Linked DNA regions of Sphingosinicella sp. BN140058. The protein of the gene in region 1 interacts with the protein of each later gene in a pairwise test. Links are inferred from orthologs where the notes say so. Each region holds a gene or a part of one and is shown on either strand. Other genes may lie near its edges. The genes, in order: groL, ETR14_RS13485 and ETR14_RS02320.

Region 1 (5,534 bases):
AGCCGGGCATGGGCGTCGCGGATCCTCAGTTCCTCGCGCTCGTGCGCGGCGAAATCGACTACGAGCAATCGCCCCCCGGGCGCGAGCAGACGGGCCGCCTCGGCGACCGCCGCCGCGGGCTGCTGGGCGAAGTGCAGCACCTGGTGGAGGATTACGGTGTCGGCGCTGCCCGCGGGAAGCGGGAGGGCGTACATGTCGCCCTGGCGCAGTTCGGCGGCGGTGAGGCCGGCCTCGGCAAGCTTGACCCGCGCAAGACGCAGCATCTCGGGCGAGCGATCGACGCCCAAGGCATGCTGCGCCTCGCGCCCGAACAAGGAGATCATCCGGCCGGTGCCGGTGCCGACATCGACGAGGCGTCCGACCGGCCGGTCCGCGAGCGCGCGCCCGATCGCCGCTTCGACCTCGCTCTCGGCGATGTGGAGCGATCGGATCTCGTCCCAGTGATTGGCGTGCTGGGCGAAATAGCGCTCGGCGGCGGCCGCACGATCGGCGCGAACCGCGGCAAGGCGCGCGGCATCGGCAAGCATCCATGGATCCTCGCCGTCGATCTCGGCCCAGCGATCGAGCATTGCGAACAGCGGATCGACCCGCGCGCCATCGCCGAGGCTGAGGAAGACCCAGCTGCCTTCCTTGCGCCGCTCGGCAAGGCCGGCATCGATCAGGATCTTGACGTGGCGCGAGACGCGGGGCTGGCTTTGCCCGAGCACTTGCGCCAATTCGCCGACCGACAGCTCCATCGCCCGCAGCAGCGCGAGAATCCGCAGCCGCGTCGGATCGGCAAGGGAGCGAAAGAGGTCAGTCACATCGGCCATAGATAAGGATATAAAGATATCTTTATATGCGGGTCAAGTGACGACACGCCTTTCACGCCCTTTGGTTCCGTTCGCACGAGGGATTTGCGCGCCCGAAAGCCGTTCAAGGCGCTGATAAGAGCGTCCAACGTCGGATTGTGACGGAAGAATGACCGGAAAAAACGCTTTACCGCAATTGCTTACCGAATAGGTAGACATACTGCTGCGCCTTTTGTACAGCATGCAGCGCTGGAGAGCCGATGGGCTACGCCACGGCACCTCGCCCAGCGGATCATCAGTTGCTCCAAACGGAGGGAAGTTTTCATGAAGAAGATTGGTCTGACCCTGGCTGCCGTCGCAGCCCTCGGCGTGTCTGCGTGCAACAACACCAGCAACGATGCCGGCAACAACACCGCAACCGATCTCAACGTCACCGAGACCGAAGCCGTCAGCGACGTCAACGCCTCGGCGAACGACGCGAGCGCGGTCGACGCGACCAACAACGCTCTCGACAATGCCAGCAACAGCCTCGAAGCTGCCGGCAACTCCGTCGAGAACGCGTCGGACGCGGTCGCCAACGCGACCTCGAACGCCGCGCACTAAGTTCTCGCGAACTTATGCGACGAAAAGGGTCGCGCACCACCGGGTGCGCGGCCCTTTTTATTTGCCCGGCAATGCGGCAGACAGCGGCCGACATGCCATCTTCGGAGTGATCATTCATGCGCTCGATCATCGCCACCGGCCTGACGGCCGCCGCACTCGCCCTCCTGGCCGGATGCGGAGACAAGGAAAGCACCGGCCCCACCGCCGAGGAGAATGCCCAGCTCGACGAGGCGGCGAACATGCTCGATACGTCGCCGGACAGCCTGACCGTGGAAAATCCGGAGCTCGGCAACGGCGATGCGCCGACACCCGAGGCGGGTGACGTCGCGGTGGCCGAGGGCGCGGCCGGGAACGATGCCGCTGGGAACGATGCCGGCACCGCAAACGATGCGGCTGCAGCGACGGCGACCAACGCGCAGTAAGGCGGATCGAAGGCACAGAAAAAGGGGCCGGAGGAGAGATCCTCCGACCCCTTTTCTTTTGGGCCTCGGCAGAAGGCGGGCAAGCCCGCCTTGGACGTCGAACGCGATCCGCAGCTCCGCGGCGGACGCGCCGGCCGGGCTAAGGCGAATCCTTCGGCAGCGACGAGCGCCGCTGCCGAAGGCCGCCTTACGCCTTAGAAGTCCATGCCGCCCATGCCGCCCATGCCGCCCGGCATGCCGCCGCCGGCAGCCGGCTTGTCTTCCGGAAGCTCGGAGACCGCGGCCTCGGTGGTGATGAGCAGACCGGCGACCGATGCGGCGTCCTGCAGCGCGGTGCGGACGACCTTGGTCGGGTCGATCACGCCGGCCTGGACGAGGTTCTCGTAGGTCTCGGTCTGGGCGTTGAAGCCGAGCGTCTCGTCGTTGCCGTCGAGCAGCTTGCCCGAAACCACGGCGCCGTCATTGCCGGCATTCTCGGCAATCTGACGAACCGGCGCAATGATCGCCTTGCGGACGATGTCGATGCCGCGGGTCTGGTCCTCGTTGGCACCCTTGAGGCCTTCGAGCGCCTTGGTGGCGTAGAGCAGAGCGGTACCGCCGCCGGGGACGATGCCCTCTTCGACAGCTGCGCGGGTCGCGTGCAGCGCGTCGTCGACGCGGTCCTTGCGCTCCTTGACCTCGACCTCGGACGAACCGCCGACCTTGATCACGGCGACGCCGCCGGCGAGCTTGGCGAGACGCTCCTGGAGCTTCTCACGGTCGTAATCGCTGGTGGTGTTCTCGATCTGCTGGCGGATCGCGGTGACGCGGCCCTCGATGCGGTCACGCGCACCGGCACCGTCGACGATGGTGGTGTTGTCCTTGTCGATGGTGACGCGCTTGGCCTGGCCGAGCATGTTCAGCGACACGGTCTCGAGCTTGATGCCGAGATCTTCGCTGATCATCTCGCCGTTGGTCAGGATCGCGATGTCCTCGAGCATCGCCTTGCGGCGATCGCCGAAGCCCGGAGCCTTGACGGCCGCGACCTTGAGGCCGCCGCGCAGCTTGTTGACGACGAGGGTGGCGAGCGCTTCGCCCTCGATGTCCTCGGCGATGATCAGCAGCGGACGGCCCGACTGCACGACCGCCTCGAGGATCGGTAGCATCGCCTGGAGGTTGGAGAGCTTCTTCTCGTGGATCAGGATGTACGGGTCGTTGAGTTCGACCTGCATCTTTTCCGGGTTGGTGATGAAGTAGGGGCTCAAGTAGCCGCGGTCGAACTGCATGCCTTCGACGACGTCGAGCTCGAACTCGAGGCCCTTGGCTTCCTCGACGGTGATCACGCCTTCCTTGCCGACGCGCTCCATCGCTTCGGCGATCTTCTCGCCGACGACGGTGTCGCCATTGGCCGAGATGATGCCGACCTGGGCGATCTCATTCGAGCCGGCGACCGGCTTGGAACGGGCCTTGAGGTCCTCGACGACCTTCGAAACGGCGACGTCGATGCCGCGCTTCAGGTCCATCGGGTTCATGCCGGCCGCGACCGACTTCATGCCTTCGCGGACGATCGCCTGGGCGAGGACGGTGGCGGTGGTGGTGCCGTCACCGGCGAGATCGTTGGTCTTCGAGGCCACTTCGCGCAGCATCTGCGCGCCCATGTTCTCGAACTTGTCCTTGAGCTCGATCTCCTTGGCGACGGTGACGCCGTCCTTGGTGATGCGCGGCGCGCCGAAGCTCTTGTCGATGACGACGTTGCGGCCCTTGGGGCCGAGGGTGACCTTCACCGCATCGGCGAGAATGTCGACGCCGCGGAGGATCCGCTCACGGGCGTCACGCGAAAAGCGTACGTCTTTCGCTGCCATGTCTTCTTTCCTCTTAGTTCAATTCAACGTGGATGGATGTGCGATGAGTCAGCCGACGATTCCGAGGATGTCGGATTCCTTCATGATCAGCAGGTCTTCGCCGTTGAGGCGGACCTCGGTGCCCGACCACTTGCCGAACAGGATGCGGTCGCCGGCCTTGACGTCGAGCGGGGTCACCGAGCCGTCTTCGGCCTTGGTGCCGGAGCCGACCGAGATCACTTCGCCTTCCTGCGGCTTTTCCTTGGCGGTGTCGGGGATGATGATGCCACCGGCCGTCTTCTCTTCGGCCTCGACGCGGCGCACGAGCACCCGATCATGGAGCGGACGAAAAGTCATGCACGTCACCTCTTCTAGTAATGCGGCTGCTCTCCCCCCTTTTGGCGAGGTGCGGCAGTCGCTGGGTTCAACCTTGTTAGCACTCACCCCCAGTGAGTGCCAGCGCTGCCGATGTAGTTGCTGTTCATCTGCGGTCAAGCGCCCGGCGACAGGAAAATTCATCCGTTTCGACCCGACCGGCCGCATCCATTTACAGGGCCGCGGCGGTGGATTAGCCCTCGTCCAAAGGGTCCGGTCCGGATCCACGGCCCAACCCTGCGCTAGGCCGAAGCTGTTACGGGAATGCGACAATGCGATTCGTCGGCAAGGTTTGGAGACTGCTCGTCGGGATCAAGGACGGGCTGGTGCTCCTGTTCATGCTCCTCTTCTTCGGATTTCTCTATGCGGCGATGACGTCGCGGCCTGCGGTCGGCAGCGGCGACAAGGGCGCGCTGGTGCTGGACCTGTCGGGCCCGATCGTCGAGCAGCCGGCACAGGCAAGCGCGAGCGAAGTGCTGAGCGGGAGTGCGGGCGGCCGCGAATACCGGCTCCGCGACATCGTCCACGGGCTGCGCAAGGCGGCGGGCGACGACCGCGTGCAGGCCGTGGTGCTGGATCTCGACATCTTCTCGGGCGGCGGACAGGCCACGCTCGTCCAGGCGGCGGAAGCGCTCGATGCGGTCAAGAAGGCCGGCAAGCCGGTGCTCGCCTACGCCACCGCCTATGATGACGATTCCTACCTTCTCGCGTCCCACGCCAGCGAAATCTGGCTCAATCCGATGGGCGGGGTGCTGGTCGCCGGGCCTGGCGGCAACAATCTCTATTTCAAGGGGCTGATGGACCGGCTCGGTATCACCGCCAACGTCTACCGGGTCGGCACCTACAAGTCGGCGGTCGAGCCGTTCACCCGCAGCGACATGTCGCCGGAAGCGCGGGAGAATGCCCAGGCGCTTTACGGCGCAATGTGGGAAAGCTGGCAGCAATCGGTCCGGCAGGCGCGGCCGAAAGCCCAGATCGCGGCCTATGCTGCCGATGCCCCGGGCCGAATCCAGGCGGCGGGCGGCGACATGGCCAAGGCGGCGCTTGCCGCGGGGCTGGTCGATCAGATCGGCGACCGCCAGGCCTTCGGGGCGCGCATCGCCAAGATCACGGGCGCGCTTCATGCCGACGTCCCGGGGAGCTTCCGCAGGATCGCGTTCGACAAGTGGGCGTCGACCTATCCGGCCACGGAGGAGGCCGGTGAGATCGGCATCGTCACCGTCGCGGGCAACATCGTCGACGGCGAGGCCAATGCCGGCACTGCGGGCGCCGAGACGATCGTCAGGGCGCTGGAGCGCGGCATGCGCGACCGCGACCTGAAGGCGATCGTGCTCAGGGTCGATTCGCCGGGCGGCTCGGCCTTGGCGTCCGAGCGCATTCGCCAAGCGCTGCTTGCGGCCAAGGCGAAGGGGCTGCCGGTGGTGGTGTCGATGGGCAGCCTGGCCGCCTCGGGCGGTTACTGGGTGTCGATGGCCGGCGACAAGATCTACGCCGAACCCTCGACGATCACGGGATCGATCGGC
Region 2 (5,575 bases), 350 kb from region 1 along the record:
CCCGCCAGGCGGACATCTACCGCCGCCACTGCACCGGCGCGGGCTCGACCTTCTCGCTCTATCTGAAGGGCGGCGAGAAGGAGGCTTTCGCCTTCCTCGATTCGCTCAAGATCGCCCATCTCGCGGTCAGCCTCGGCGGCACCGAGACCCTGGCCAGCGCGCCGGCCGCCATGACCCATCTCTCCGTGCCGGAGGAGCGCAAGCAGGCGCTCGGCATCACCGACAATCTCGTTCGAATCTCGATCGGGGTCGAGGATCCGGACGATCTGATCGCCGACTTCAGCCAGGCGCTAGACGCGATCGGCTGAGGGAGTCCGTCGGGGCACCACGATCACTCGATCGATCGTGATCGTGGTGCCCCGGCTTCTCATTCCTTTGCCCAGTCCACCACTTCCCAGCCTTCCGCCTTCGCCAGCCGGACGAGGCGCGCATGGGCATTGGCGGCGACCGGCTCGTCGCTCCAGCGATGGACGTGGTGATCGGACACGTGGTCCGAATAGAAACGGATGTGCACGGCGTCGCGGGTGAGCCCTTCGCGCGCCATCCACTGCTCGATCATGTCGAGCTTGGCCGCGCCGTAGCAATTGTTGCCGTCGATCCTGGCGATGATCCGCCCGTCCGCATCGAGCCCCGTCTCGGTCGCGACGACATCGTCGAAGCCGAGACGGCGCGCGATCGCCGCCGCGTAGAGACGGTAGGAGGCCGTCGCCATGACCAGCCGGCGTCCTGCCGCGCGATCGGCGGCGATGCTCCTCCGGGCGCCCGGCATGATGTTGCCTGCAATCTGCTTGTCGGCGAAGCTCTCGATCACCGGTTCGAGCCCCGCCGAGGTCACACCGCGGCCGATCAGGAGGTTGTAATTCCATTCCTTCAGCGTCCCGCGCTGGATCAGGCGAAGGACGTACGCCAGCATGGTCAGCAGCACCAACGGGAACAGCAGCAGCCGCCAGGGTGCCAGCCGTGTCGCGGCGTGGATCAGGAATGGGGTGTAGGTTGCATGCCGGGTGATCGTCCGGTCCATGTCGTAAATTGCGAGTTGCGCCTTCATGAACCGGCGGAAGCATGTTTGGATGTCTTTTGTCCAGCTTGCCCAGCGCCGAGAATTGAAGCATGTCGCTCGCATGAGCACAGTCGCCCGTTGCAACGAAACCACAGAAAACGGACGCCGGGTGCTTCGCTTCGGGGGCGATCTGACGCTCGCGCGGCTGGGGGTGCTTCCAACCAAGCTCGATCGACTGAAAGGGCGCGATCTCGTCGTCGACCTTTCGGGCGTCGGCCGCATGGACACGATCGGCGCATGGACGATCCATCGCCTGGTCCGCGATCGCGGCGGCGAGGTGGTCGGCGCGAGCGAGGCCAACGGCTCGCTGCTGCAGCAGATGGCGGAACTCGATCAGCCGGTGAAGGTCCGGCCCGATCCGCCGCCCGCTTTCGCCCGGGTGCTGGACCAGCTCGGCACCGCGACGGTGGAGGCCGGCCGTACGCTCGTCGGTCTGCTCGCTTTTTTCGGCGCGATGCTGATCGGCGTCGCCAAGGTGATCCGGGAACCGCGCCGGTTCCGGCTCAACGCCGTGGTTCAGCGCTTCGAGGTGGTCGGCGTTCACGCCTTCGGCATCATCGGCCTGATGAGCTTCCTGGTCGGCATCGTCATCGCCCAGCAGGGCGCGGTGCAGCTGCGCCAATTCGGTGCCGAAGTGTTCACGGTCAATCTGATCGGGCGAAGCGGCGTCAAGGAACTGGGCGTACTGATGACCGCGATCATGGTCGCCGGTCGCTCCGGCTCATCGTTCGCCGCCCAGCTCGGTTCGATGAAACTCGCCGAGGAAGTCGACGCGATGCGCACCATCGGAGTCTCGCCGATGGAAGCTTTGGTGCTGCCGCGCGTCTTCGCCACCGTGATGATGATGCCGCTCCTCTCCTTCTACGCCGCGATGGTGGTCGTCCTCGGCGGCGGCATCTTCTGCTGGATCGGTCTCGACATTCCGCCGGTCACCTACGTCCAGCGCATTCGCGAGGTGGTGCCGCTGACCGATCTCTGGCAGGCGCTGATCAAGGCGCCGGTGTTCGGGCTGATCATTGCGCTCGCCGGCTGCTACCAGGGGATGCAGGTGGAGGCGAATGCCGAGGAAGTCGGCCTGCGCACCACCACCGCGGTCGTTCAGGGCATTTTCCTGGTGATCGTGCTCGATGCGTTCTTCGCCGTCTTCTTCACTGAGATCGGCTGGACATGAGCGAACCGCAAGCCGCTCGTCAGACCGACGAGCGTGAGAACATCATCGAGGTGCACGGCCTGAAGAATGCCTTTGGCGAGCAGGTCATCCACGAAGGCCTCGATCTCGAGGTTCGCCGCGGCGAGATCCTCGGCGTGGTCGGCGGATCCGGCACCGGCAAATCGGTGCTGATGCGCTCGATCATCGGCCTTCAGCAGCCCAACGAGGGCGACGTCCAGGTCTTCGGAACCGGCATCGGCCGCGCCAACGAGGCGCAGCTTCAGGCCATTCGCAAGCGCTGGGGCATTCTGTTCCAGGGCGCCGCCTTGTTCTCCACCTTGACCGTTGCCGAGAACGTGCAGGTGCCGCTGCGGGAATTCTACCCGCGGCTTTCCGACAAGCTGCTGGATGAGATCGCCGCCTACAAGATCGTCATGGCCGGGCTGCCGGCGGATGCGGGGCCCAAATATCCGGCCGAGCTTTCCGGCGGCATGAAGAAGCGCGCGGGTATCGCCCGCGCGCTCGCGCTCGATCCGGAATTGCTGTTCCTGGACGAGCCGACCGCGGGCCTCGACCCGATCGGCGCCTCCGCCTTCGATCAGCTGATCCTGGATCTGCGCGCGCGCCTCGGCCTGACCGTGTTCCTGATCACCCACGATCTCGACACGCTGCACGCCATCTGCGACCGTGTCGCGGTGCTCGCCGATCGCAAGGTGGTGGCGGTCGGAACGATTCCGGAATTGTTGGCTTTGGATCACGAATGGATCCAGGAATATTTCAGAGGGCCGCGCGGACGTGCGGCCGAGGAAGCGGTCGAGGCCGAAGAGGCCAGGCAAGACGCCGCAATGCAGGACGGGGGCGGTAACGTCTGATGGAAACGCGTTCCAACCATATCCTGGTCGGCAGCGTCGTGCTGGCGATGATCCTCGCCGTGCTGGGCTTCATCGTCTGGCTCAGCCAGGCGTCGGGCAATGCCGACAAGCAGTTCGACATCTTCTTCAACCAGGCGGTGGACGGTCTTGCCGAAGGCTCCGCCGTCACCTTCTCGGGCGTGCCGGTCGGACAGGTCCGATCGATCAACCTCGAGCCCAAGACGCCGCAATTCGTGCGCGTCAGGATCGCGGTTCGCGACAACACGCCGGTTCTGGTCGGCACCACAGCGACCATCAACGGCGTCGGTTTCACCGGAGTCTCGCAGATCCAGCTCGATCCGCCGGAGCGGGACCCCAAACGTCCCGCCGGGCCGCAGCGCGAAATCACCTGTGCGGTGACTCAATGCCCCTATGACGCACCGATCATCCCGACCAAGCCCGGTGCGCTCGGCCAGCTGCTGAGCAGCGCGCCCGAGCTGCTCGATCGGATCACCACCTTGACGGCGCGGCTCACCGAATTGCTGTCGGATCGCAACCAGGCCTCGATCGCGTCGATCCTCGAGAACGTGCAGGTGATCAGCCGCAACCTCGCCGAACGCTCGGGCGAGATCGCGGCAACGATGGCCGAGGCGCGGATCGCGATCCGGCAGGCCGGCCAGGCGGCGGAGGAGTTCGGCCAGCTCGCCGACACCAGCGACCAGATCCTGCAGAAGGATGCCCGGCCGCTGATCGCCGACCTGCGCCAGACGATCCGCGCGGCGGAGACGAGCATGAAGAGCCTCGACGACGTCATCGGTCAGGCCAAGCCGGGCGTCGAGACCTTCTCCACCCGTACCCTTCCCGAAGTCGGCCAGCTGATCCGCGATCTTCGTGCGACCAGCCAGTCGCTCCGCAACATCAGCGAACGCATCGACCAGCGCGGTATCGGCGGGGTCGTCGGCGGCGAACGCCTGCCCGATTATGCGCCGAAGAAAAGGTGATGACGATGAACCGCAGCAAGCTCCTTCTCGCCGCGACGGCCTGCCTTTCGCTCTCCGCCTGCTTCGGCGGCGCCAAGGTTCCCGCCGAATTGCTGACCCTGAGCTCCACCCAGGTTCGCGCCCCCGGCGAAGCCCGCGCGGCGGAGCAGGGGCGGGTGATCACCGTGATCTCGCCGACGGTGCCGCAAGCGATCAGCAACACGCGCGTGCCGGTCTATGTCAGCCCCACCTCGATCCAGTATCTCAAGGATTCGCAGTGGATCGAAAAGCCCAACGAGCTCTTCCGTCAATTGCTTTCGGAGACGCTGGCGGCGCAGACCGGCTGGGTGGTGCTCGATCCGTCCGTCTACGCGCAGGTCCAGGGCGTGGTGCTCGGCGGACAGCTGCTCGCCTTCGGCTTCGATCCGAACCGCATGGAAGCCATCGTCCAATTCGACGCGAATCTCGCCAGGCCCCAGCAGGCTGTCGCGACGCGTCGGTTCGAGGCGCGGGTTCCGGTCACCGCCGCCGACAGCACCCAGATTGCGCCGGCGCTGAATCAAGCCGCCAATCAGGTCGCCGCCGAAGTCGCCGCCTGGGCGGGCTGACCGGGCAAAACTTTCACGTCAAATGATCAAAAGAGAGGCGCGCCACCGGTCCGATGGTGCGCCTCCCCTTTCGCCGGACCGGATCAGGCTGAATCAGCCTGATCCGATCATGGCGACGTCCTCCGTTCAGATGAAATAGGCCGCGGCCGCGGCTGGCGCCGACACCGGGTTGACGAACTCGAACACGTAGTCCGCGCCGACCGTGTACGAACCGTCACCATCGGCATCGACCACCGCGAACATTCGGCCGGCAAAATCGCCGCTGGTCGGGTTGAACAGAACCGCCGAATTGGCCTGCAGCGCTCCGTTCACGGCCGAAGCAAGATCGGCATCGAACGTGACGATGCCGAGTGCGCCGCCGCTTACCGTCCCGGTCCAGCCGGTAACGGCGGTGGGCAGGTCGATCGAGTCGCGGTTCGGTTGGAACCGGTCGATTCGATCGAAATCGATGCCGGTCGACTCCGTCGGTGCGGAATAGGTGAAAGTGTCCCACCCCGCACCGCCGTTCAGCAGATCGCTGCCGAGCCCGCCGTGCAGCACGTCGTCCCCGACACCGCCATAAAGGGAATCATTGCCCGCCCCGGAATCGAACTGGTCGTTCTTGCTCCCGCCCGCGAGAATGTCGTTGCCGCCGCCGCTGTTGACGACATAGCGGCCATCCGTTTCGGCCGTGGCGATGAAGGTCAGATTCTCGCCGGCAACAAGATCGGCGGCATTGATCGTCATGAAGCCGCCGGTGACGACATTGCCGTCGCTCATCGTCAGCGAATAATCGTTGCTGCCGCCGCCGCTCAGCAGGCGGATGATCTCGATGCTCTGCAGACTGGAGCCGCTGAACGTCAGGCCGGCATAGACGCCATCGAGGATCACGCTGTCCGCGCCATCGCCGCCATTGGCGACATCGGCTCCGGTGAGGGCCGCGCCGA
Region 3 (5,570 bases), 2.8 Mb from region 1 along the record:
GTAAGCCTTCAGCGATGTTGAAGACGATGCGCAAAAGCCACAGCCGGGCCGCGATGCTCGGCATTCTTGCCCTTCTCGCCGGCTGCGACCGCAGTCCCAAGGTGGAGGCAGCGGACGCGGTGATCACCCTGCCGGCCTTGGCCGGTCAGCCGGGCGCCGCTTATTTCCGCCTGGAGAGCCGCGCGCCCGGCGAGCGACTGCTGCGGATCGAGACCGACGCGGCGACGCGGGCGGAACTCCACGAGACCATGACCAAGGGCAACATGGCGGGCATGGCCCCACTCGCCAGCGCTCCCTTCGATGCCGACGGAAAGCTCGATTTCCAGCCCGGGGGACGTCACGCCATGCTGTTCGGGATCAAGCCCGGCTTTGCCGTCGGCGCGAAGGCGAAGATCGTCTTCCACTTCGAGAAGGCACCGCCGGTGACGGCGATCGCCGAGGTTCGCGGCCCTGGCCAGGGACATGCGGACCATGCCGGACATTGACCGCTGCGACGCCGGGCCCGAGCCGCACCCATTGAGCGGCGGCGAATAGGAACTAGAAGCGCGCGTGCGGTCGGCTATGATGCGGTCGAAACATCGCCGCAGGGGATCGTCATGCAGCAGACCGACGTCTTTCGCTCATCGACCTGGGGCTGGCTGCGCGGCACGCTGGCGGGTTGGGCGACACTGCTGCTCTGCCTGACCGGGATCGGCTTCCTCATCATCCTGGCCAAGTGGATCGAAAACCTCACCGCCTCCTACGAGATCAGCCAGGACAGGCTGATCATCCGGCGCGGCATCTTCATGAAGAGTCTGGACGAGATCGAGCTCTACCGGGTGAAGGACATCCGCATCGATTTCAGCCTGATCAATCAGTGGGCGGGGATCGGCACGATCACGATCAACAGCAGCGATGAAACCACCCGCCGTGCGCCGCTGGTCATTCCACACGTCGAACACGCGCAGCGCCGGCGAGAAGAACTGCGCACCCTCGTCGACGCCGCCCGCCAGCGCCGCCAGGTCCGCGAGATCGACATGGCGCACGAGGATTATTGAGGCGCCCCGACGTTCGAACGAACCATCGAAGATATTTTACGGTTCGGAAACCACTGCGGCGCGATGTTTGGCTATGGCGAAACAGAAGACGCTCGAGAAACCGGAAGATGCAGCCCGGCATTGCTTGACGGACCTACCGTACCGGATGGTGGTGTTCCATCGCATGAACGGTGTCACGCCACTTTACCTCGTTGCCGGCAGCAACTCTCCAGCCCGAAGCGCCGAAAACGCGCTGCGCGAAGCGCAGAGGCTGCACCCTGGCCTATGCTTCTACTGCAAGGAAGCAATCGTCGACGGACAGTTCACCATTGATCACGCGCAACCCACCGCGGTTAAACGGATTAAGGACATCCAAAACTTGGTGATCGCTTGCAAACCCTGCAACCTGAAGAAGGCGGCGCAGCCGATCGAGCTCTTCAAGCCTGAAGCCGGCAAGGAATGGCTGTCAGCCGTCCTGGCACAAGTCCAGGACCGGCTGAACCGCCTTTGAAGCGTTAAGGCTTCCTGGCCACGCCCACCAAGGATGGGCGCAGCAGCCGGTCCTTGATCATGTAGCCGGCCTGCATTTCCTGGACGATCGTGCCGGCCTCCGCATCGGACGGGATCTCGACCATCGCCTGGTGGCGGTTGGGATCGAGCGGCTGTCCCATCGCCTCGACCTTGACGATGCCGTTGCGCTGGAAGACGCTGTCGAGCTCGCGCGACGTTGCCTCGATGCCGGTGATCAGCCCCTTCAGGCGCTCGTCCTCGCGGACGTCCTGCGGAACCGCGGCAAGTGCGCGGTCAAGATTGTCCTTCACCGACAGCATGTCGCGCGCGAAGTTGGTCGACGCGTAATTGGCCGCATTGACCTTTTCCTGCTCCAGCCGCCGGCGGACATTCTGCGTCTCGGCCTGAGCGTAGAGAACGTTCTGGCGCGCTTCCTCCAATTCCTTCAGCACCTCGCCAAGGCGATCGGGCTCGACGGCGCCGTCCTCCTGCGCCTCGACTTCGGTGGACTGTTCCTGCAGTTCTTCTTGTTCGTTCATGCCATCAATCTCGATAGTGCCTGTGCTGTGAAATCCACCATGGGAACGACGCGTGCATAGTTCAACCGCGTCGGTCCGATAACCCCCACCACGCCGACCACCTTGCCATCGCCGCCGCGGTACGGCGCGGCGATCACCGAAGAGCCGGATAGCGCGAACAATTTGTTCTCCGAGCCGATGAATATCTTCATGCCCTGGCCGGCTCGCGCGCTGTCGAGCAGCCGCACGATCTCCTCCTTGCCCTCGAGCTCCTCGAGCAGCTGCCGGACCCGCTCGAGATCGGCGACGCCCTCCTGGTCGAGGAGGTTCGCCTGGCCGCGGACGATTAGCACCGGGCGTTGGGCGCCGTCCTCCGACCACACGGCGAGACCGCGATCGATCAGCGTTCGCGCGGCGCTGTCGAGCGCCGCTTTGCCGTCGCGTATCTCGCCGTCGAGCCGCGCCCGCGCCTCCTGCAGAGTAAGGCCCGACAGCCGCGCGCTGACATAATTGCCGACTTCCGCGAGCGAGGCCGGGGTGACATCCGGCGGCAGATCGATGACCCGGTTCTCGACCGAGCCTTCGGCCCCTACCATCACCGCCAGCGCCTGGCTGGGCGAAAGCTGAACGAAGCCGAGCTGGCGCAGCACCGGCTCGCGCTTGGGAACCAGGACGATGCCCGCACAGGCCGAAAGGCCCGACAAGGCGGCGGTTGCCGCGACCAGGGCATCCTCGATCGGCCCGCCGCCGCGCGCCAGCCGAGTTTCGATCGCGGTCCGCTCTTCCAGACTCGGCTCAGCCGCCTGCATCATGCCGTCGACGAACAGCCGCAGGCCGGTCTCCGTCGGCACCCGGCCGGCGGACGTATGCGGGTGGCTGAGCAGCCCCGCCTCCTCCAGATCCTGCATGACGTTGCGGATCGAGGCGGGCGACAGATTGATTCCGGGCAGGCGCGAGATCGTACGGGATCCGACCGGCGCACCGGATCCGAGATAATTTTCGACGAGGAGGCGGAAGACCTCGCGCGCCCGTTCGGTAAGCTCGCTGACCGGGGTTCTCGACATGTCCCTCATGTAATGCGCAGCCCCCGGCCCGTCACCCCGTGGCAGACGCTCAGAGCCCCTCCCCCTCCACCCAGTGGGCGTTGGACAGGCGCCGCGCGACCGACCAGGTTTGCACGCGAATGTCTGGCACCGCGACGATTTCCCAGCAGGCGCCGCGAGTCATCGGTCCAAGCGCCAGCAGCCAGTCGTTCGGTCTGCCGTCGGCCGCGATCGTTCGCGCCTGGGCGTCGACGTCGATGCCGAGCCGCAACTTGTCCGGGCGGATCGTGCCGCGGGCGACCAGGGTCGCCAGCAGCGGATCGGAGGAGCGCAGCAGATCGCCCTGCGGACCGGTGCAATTGATGATGCGGGTGGCGTGGAGATGTTCGGCGACATCGCTGCCGCGGCGACGCCAGGCGACGTCGATGCCGCCGCCCGCGGCGGGCGTGTACGCGATCGGCTTGCCGCCGGCGATCTCCAGAATGCCGGCATCGCGCAGCTGCTGCAGCCGTTCGGCGACATCAGGTGCGATGCGATGCCGGTGAACGTCCCACCACGGCCGCGCATGGCGCAGGAAACGCTGGCGCTGCTCGTCGGTGGCGGCCCGCCACATGTCCTGAGTCATCGGCCGCAATTCGTCGACCGCCGCCCGCCAGCCGATCTCCCGGGCGCGCGCTCGGATCTGGCGAACCAGTGACGACACCTCGCCCTGCGGCCGCTCGCCGAGCGGCGTTTCCGGCGGCCGGCTGGGTGCATGGACGTGGGGCGACAGGCCGCGGCGCGACATCGCCACGATCCGCCCCGCAAACCCTTCCAGCTGCAGGCGCAGCGCGACGTCGACCATGGTCAGCCCGGTGCCGATTACGACGATGGTCTCGCCGGGCTGGAGGTCGCGATAGGCCGCTTCATCCCACGGATCGCCGAAATAGCCGTGCTGCGCCAAGGCGGCGCCGTCGAGCCGGGGTGGATGGTGCGGCGGAAGATTGCCGACCGCCAGCACCGCCGCGTCGGCGTCGAACCGACTGCCGTCCATCATCTGGATGTGGACCGCGCCGTCATGCTCGACATCGCGAACGCTGCCGTAACGGATTTCGAGCCGGCCGTTCGATCGGCGCTGCGCCGCCTCCAACTGTTCGAGCAGATATTCGCCATAAGTCAGCCGCGGTACGAAGGCACTCGCCGCCTCCGCCACGCCGCGATCGGTCAGCCATCGGGCGAAGTGGCCCGGATCGTCCGGAAAGGCGCTCATGTTCGAAGCGCGCACGTTGAGCAGGTGGGTGGGATGGGCGGCGCCGAAGGCGAGGCCCTTGCCCGCCGGCTCGTGGCGCTCGATCAGCGTCGCGCGTGGCCCTCCGTGACGGACCAGGTTGATCGCCTGCAATGCTCCCGAGAAACCGCAGCCGATGATCGCGACATGGTCGGTCACGTTCGCGCGCCCCCGTCCGCCGCCATCAGATTTCATATTCGAGTTGCCAGGCGGGATCGGAGAAAGCGGGCGGCTGGGCTTTGAAGGCGGGCTGGCGGGCCTTCATCTGGCGGTAGAGCTGCTTGACCCGATCGCTCGCCGTCGTCGCGAACACGGCGGGGAACACGGCGTGGACGATGCATGCCAGCCCGCCGACGACCATCGTCGCCCCGAAGCGGGCAGCCATGGCGGCATGCTCCGGATAGCTTTCCCCGATGCTGCGCGGATGTGCCAGAAACAAGCGATCGAACACGGTCTTTCCTCCTTCGTCCGCGCAGCGCCGTCGGCCCGCGCATCTTCGTCCGTCCATGCAGAAAGACGCAACAATAGCCAAGCGTCGAGGGCAATAAAGGGGGCGGGCGGACGCAGGTGCGCGTCGCGTCAGCAATCCTCCCGGGCACGGCGCGGCAGCAATTCCGCCAGCCTGGCGGCGACTTCCTTCTGGCGGAAGGGCTTGGTCAGCAGCGGCAGGTCGGCCATCTGATGCCCGGCAAGATTGGCATAACCGGTGGCGAGCAGGATCGGCACGCCGGGCAGCCGGTTGCGGATGGCGGTGGCGAGTTCGGCACCGTTCATGCCCGGCATCAGATAGTCGGTGATCACCAGATCGGCGGTGACGCCGCTCCGCAGGAGTTCGAGAGCCTCGCCTGCCGACCGTGCCTCGATGACTCGGTGGCCGAGATCGGCGAGCATCTCGGCCGTACCGCTGCGCACCAGATCCTCGTCGTCGACCAGCAGGATGGTCGCCGCCGGCGTGTCGGCGATGGCAGCATTGTCCTCCTCCTGCTCGGCATCCGCGGCCGTTGCCGCTGCCGGCAGCCAGAGCTCGGCGTTGGTGCCCTCGCCGAGCACGCTGTCGAGCAACAAAGCGCCTCCGGACTGGGCGGCAAGGCCGTGCACCATCGACAATCCGAGGCCGGTTCCCTTGCCGATCCCCTTGGTCGAGTAAAAAGGCTCGATCGCGCGCTTCAGCGTCACTTCGTCCATGCCGGACCCGGTGTCGCGCACCCCGATGCGG

What was found.
Region 2: the proteins of groL (region 1) and ETR14_RS13485 interact in binary tests that used the Escherichia coli proteins (3 or more experiments, as listed by UniProt). The link is inferred for Sphingosinicella sp. BN140058 from one-to-one orthologs.
Region 3: the proteins of groL (region 1) and ETR14_RS02320 interact in binary tests that used the Escherichia coli proteins (3 or more experiments, as listed by UniProt). The link is inferred for Sphingosinicella sp. BN140058 from one-to-one orthologs.

What each region holds. Positions count from the first base shown.
Region 1 is NZ_CP035501.1:3,327,560-3,333,093, forward strand. What follows is about bases 1,335-4,292. They hold groL (chaperonin GroEL), read right to left. Parts: upstream 3,658-4,292; coding sequence 2,011-3,657; downstream 1,335-2,010. Other genes in these bases: ETR14_RS14915 (hypothetical protein), read left to right, coding at 1,335-1,394; ETR14_RS28400 (hypothetical protein), read left to right, coding at 1,511-1,816; groES (co-chaperone GroES), read right to left, coding at 3,706-3,993; sppA (signal peptide peptidase SppA), read left to right, coding at 4,284-4,292. Also shown: ETR14_RS14910 (metalloregulator ArsR/SmtB family transcription factor), read right to left, coding at 1-812; more of ETR14_RS14915, read left to right, coding at 1,116-1,334; more of sppA, read left to right, coding at 4,293-5,534.
Region 2 is NZ_CP035501.1:2,978,806-2,984,380, reverse strand. Bases 1,156-4,154 are described here. They hold ETR14_RS13485 (ABC transporter ATP-binding protein), read left to right. Parts: upstream 1,156-2,227; coding sequence 2,228-3,082; downstream 3,083-4,154. Other genes in these bases: ETR14_RS13475 (ABC-type transport auxiliary lipoprotein family protein), read left to right, coding at 4,068-4,154; ETR14_RS13480 (MlaD family protein), read left to right, coding at 3,082-4,062; ETR14_RS13490 (MlaE family lipid ABC transporter permease subunit), read left to right, coding at 1,156-2,231. Outside these bases: ETR14_RS13500 (cystathionine gamma-synthase family protein), read left to right, coding at 1-308; ETR14_RS13495 (HAD family phosphatase), read right to left, coding at 368-1,048; more of ETR14_RS13490, read left to right, coding at 1,122-1,155; more of ETR14_RS13475, read left to right, coding at 4,155-4,649; ETR14_RS13470 (calcium-binding protein), read right to left, coding at 4,776-5,575. UniProt on the Escherichia coli protein: Part of the ABC transporter complex MlaFEDB, which is involved in a phospholipid transport pathway that maintains lipid asymmetry in the outer membrane by retrograde trafficking of phospholipids from the outer membrane to the inner membrane.
Region 3 is NZ_CP035501.1:518,838-524,407, forward strand. What follows is about bases 299-3,292. They hold ETR14_RS02320 (nucleotide exchange factor GrpE), read right to left. Parts: upstream 2,066-3,292; coding sequence 1,532-2,065; downstream 299-1,531. Other genes in these bases: ETR14_RS02305 (copper chaperone PCu(A)C), read left to right, coding at 299-485; ETR14_RS02310 (PH domain-containing protein), read left to right, coding at 597-1,037; ETR14_RS02315 (HNH endonuclease), read left to right, coding at 1,111-1,527; hrcA (heat-inducible transcriptional repressor HrcA), read right to left, coding at 2,062-3,108; ETR14_RS02330 (FAD/NAD(P)-binding protein), read right to left, coding at 3,158-3,292. Outside these bases: more of ETR14_RS02305, read left to right, coding at 27-298; more of ETR14_RS02330, read right to left, coding at 3,293-4,513; ETR14_RS02335 (DUF6356 family protein), read right to left, coding at 4,539-4,805; ETR14_RS02340 (response regulator), read right to left, coding at 4,934-5,570. UniProt on the Escherichia coli protein: Participates actively in the response to hyperosmotic and heat shock by preventing the aggregation of stress-denatured proteins, in association with DnaK and GrpE. It is the nucleotide exchange factor for DnaK and may function as a thermosensor.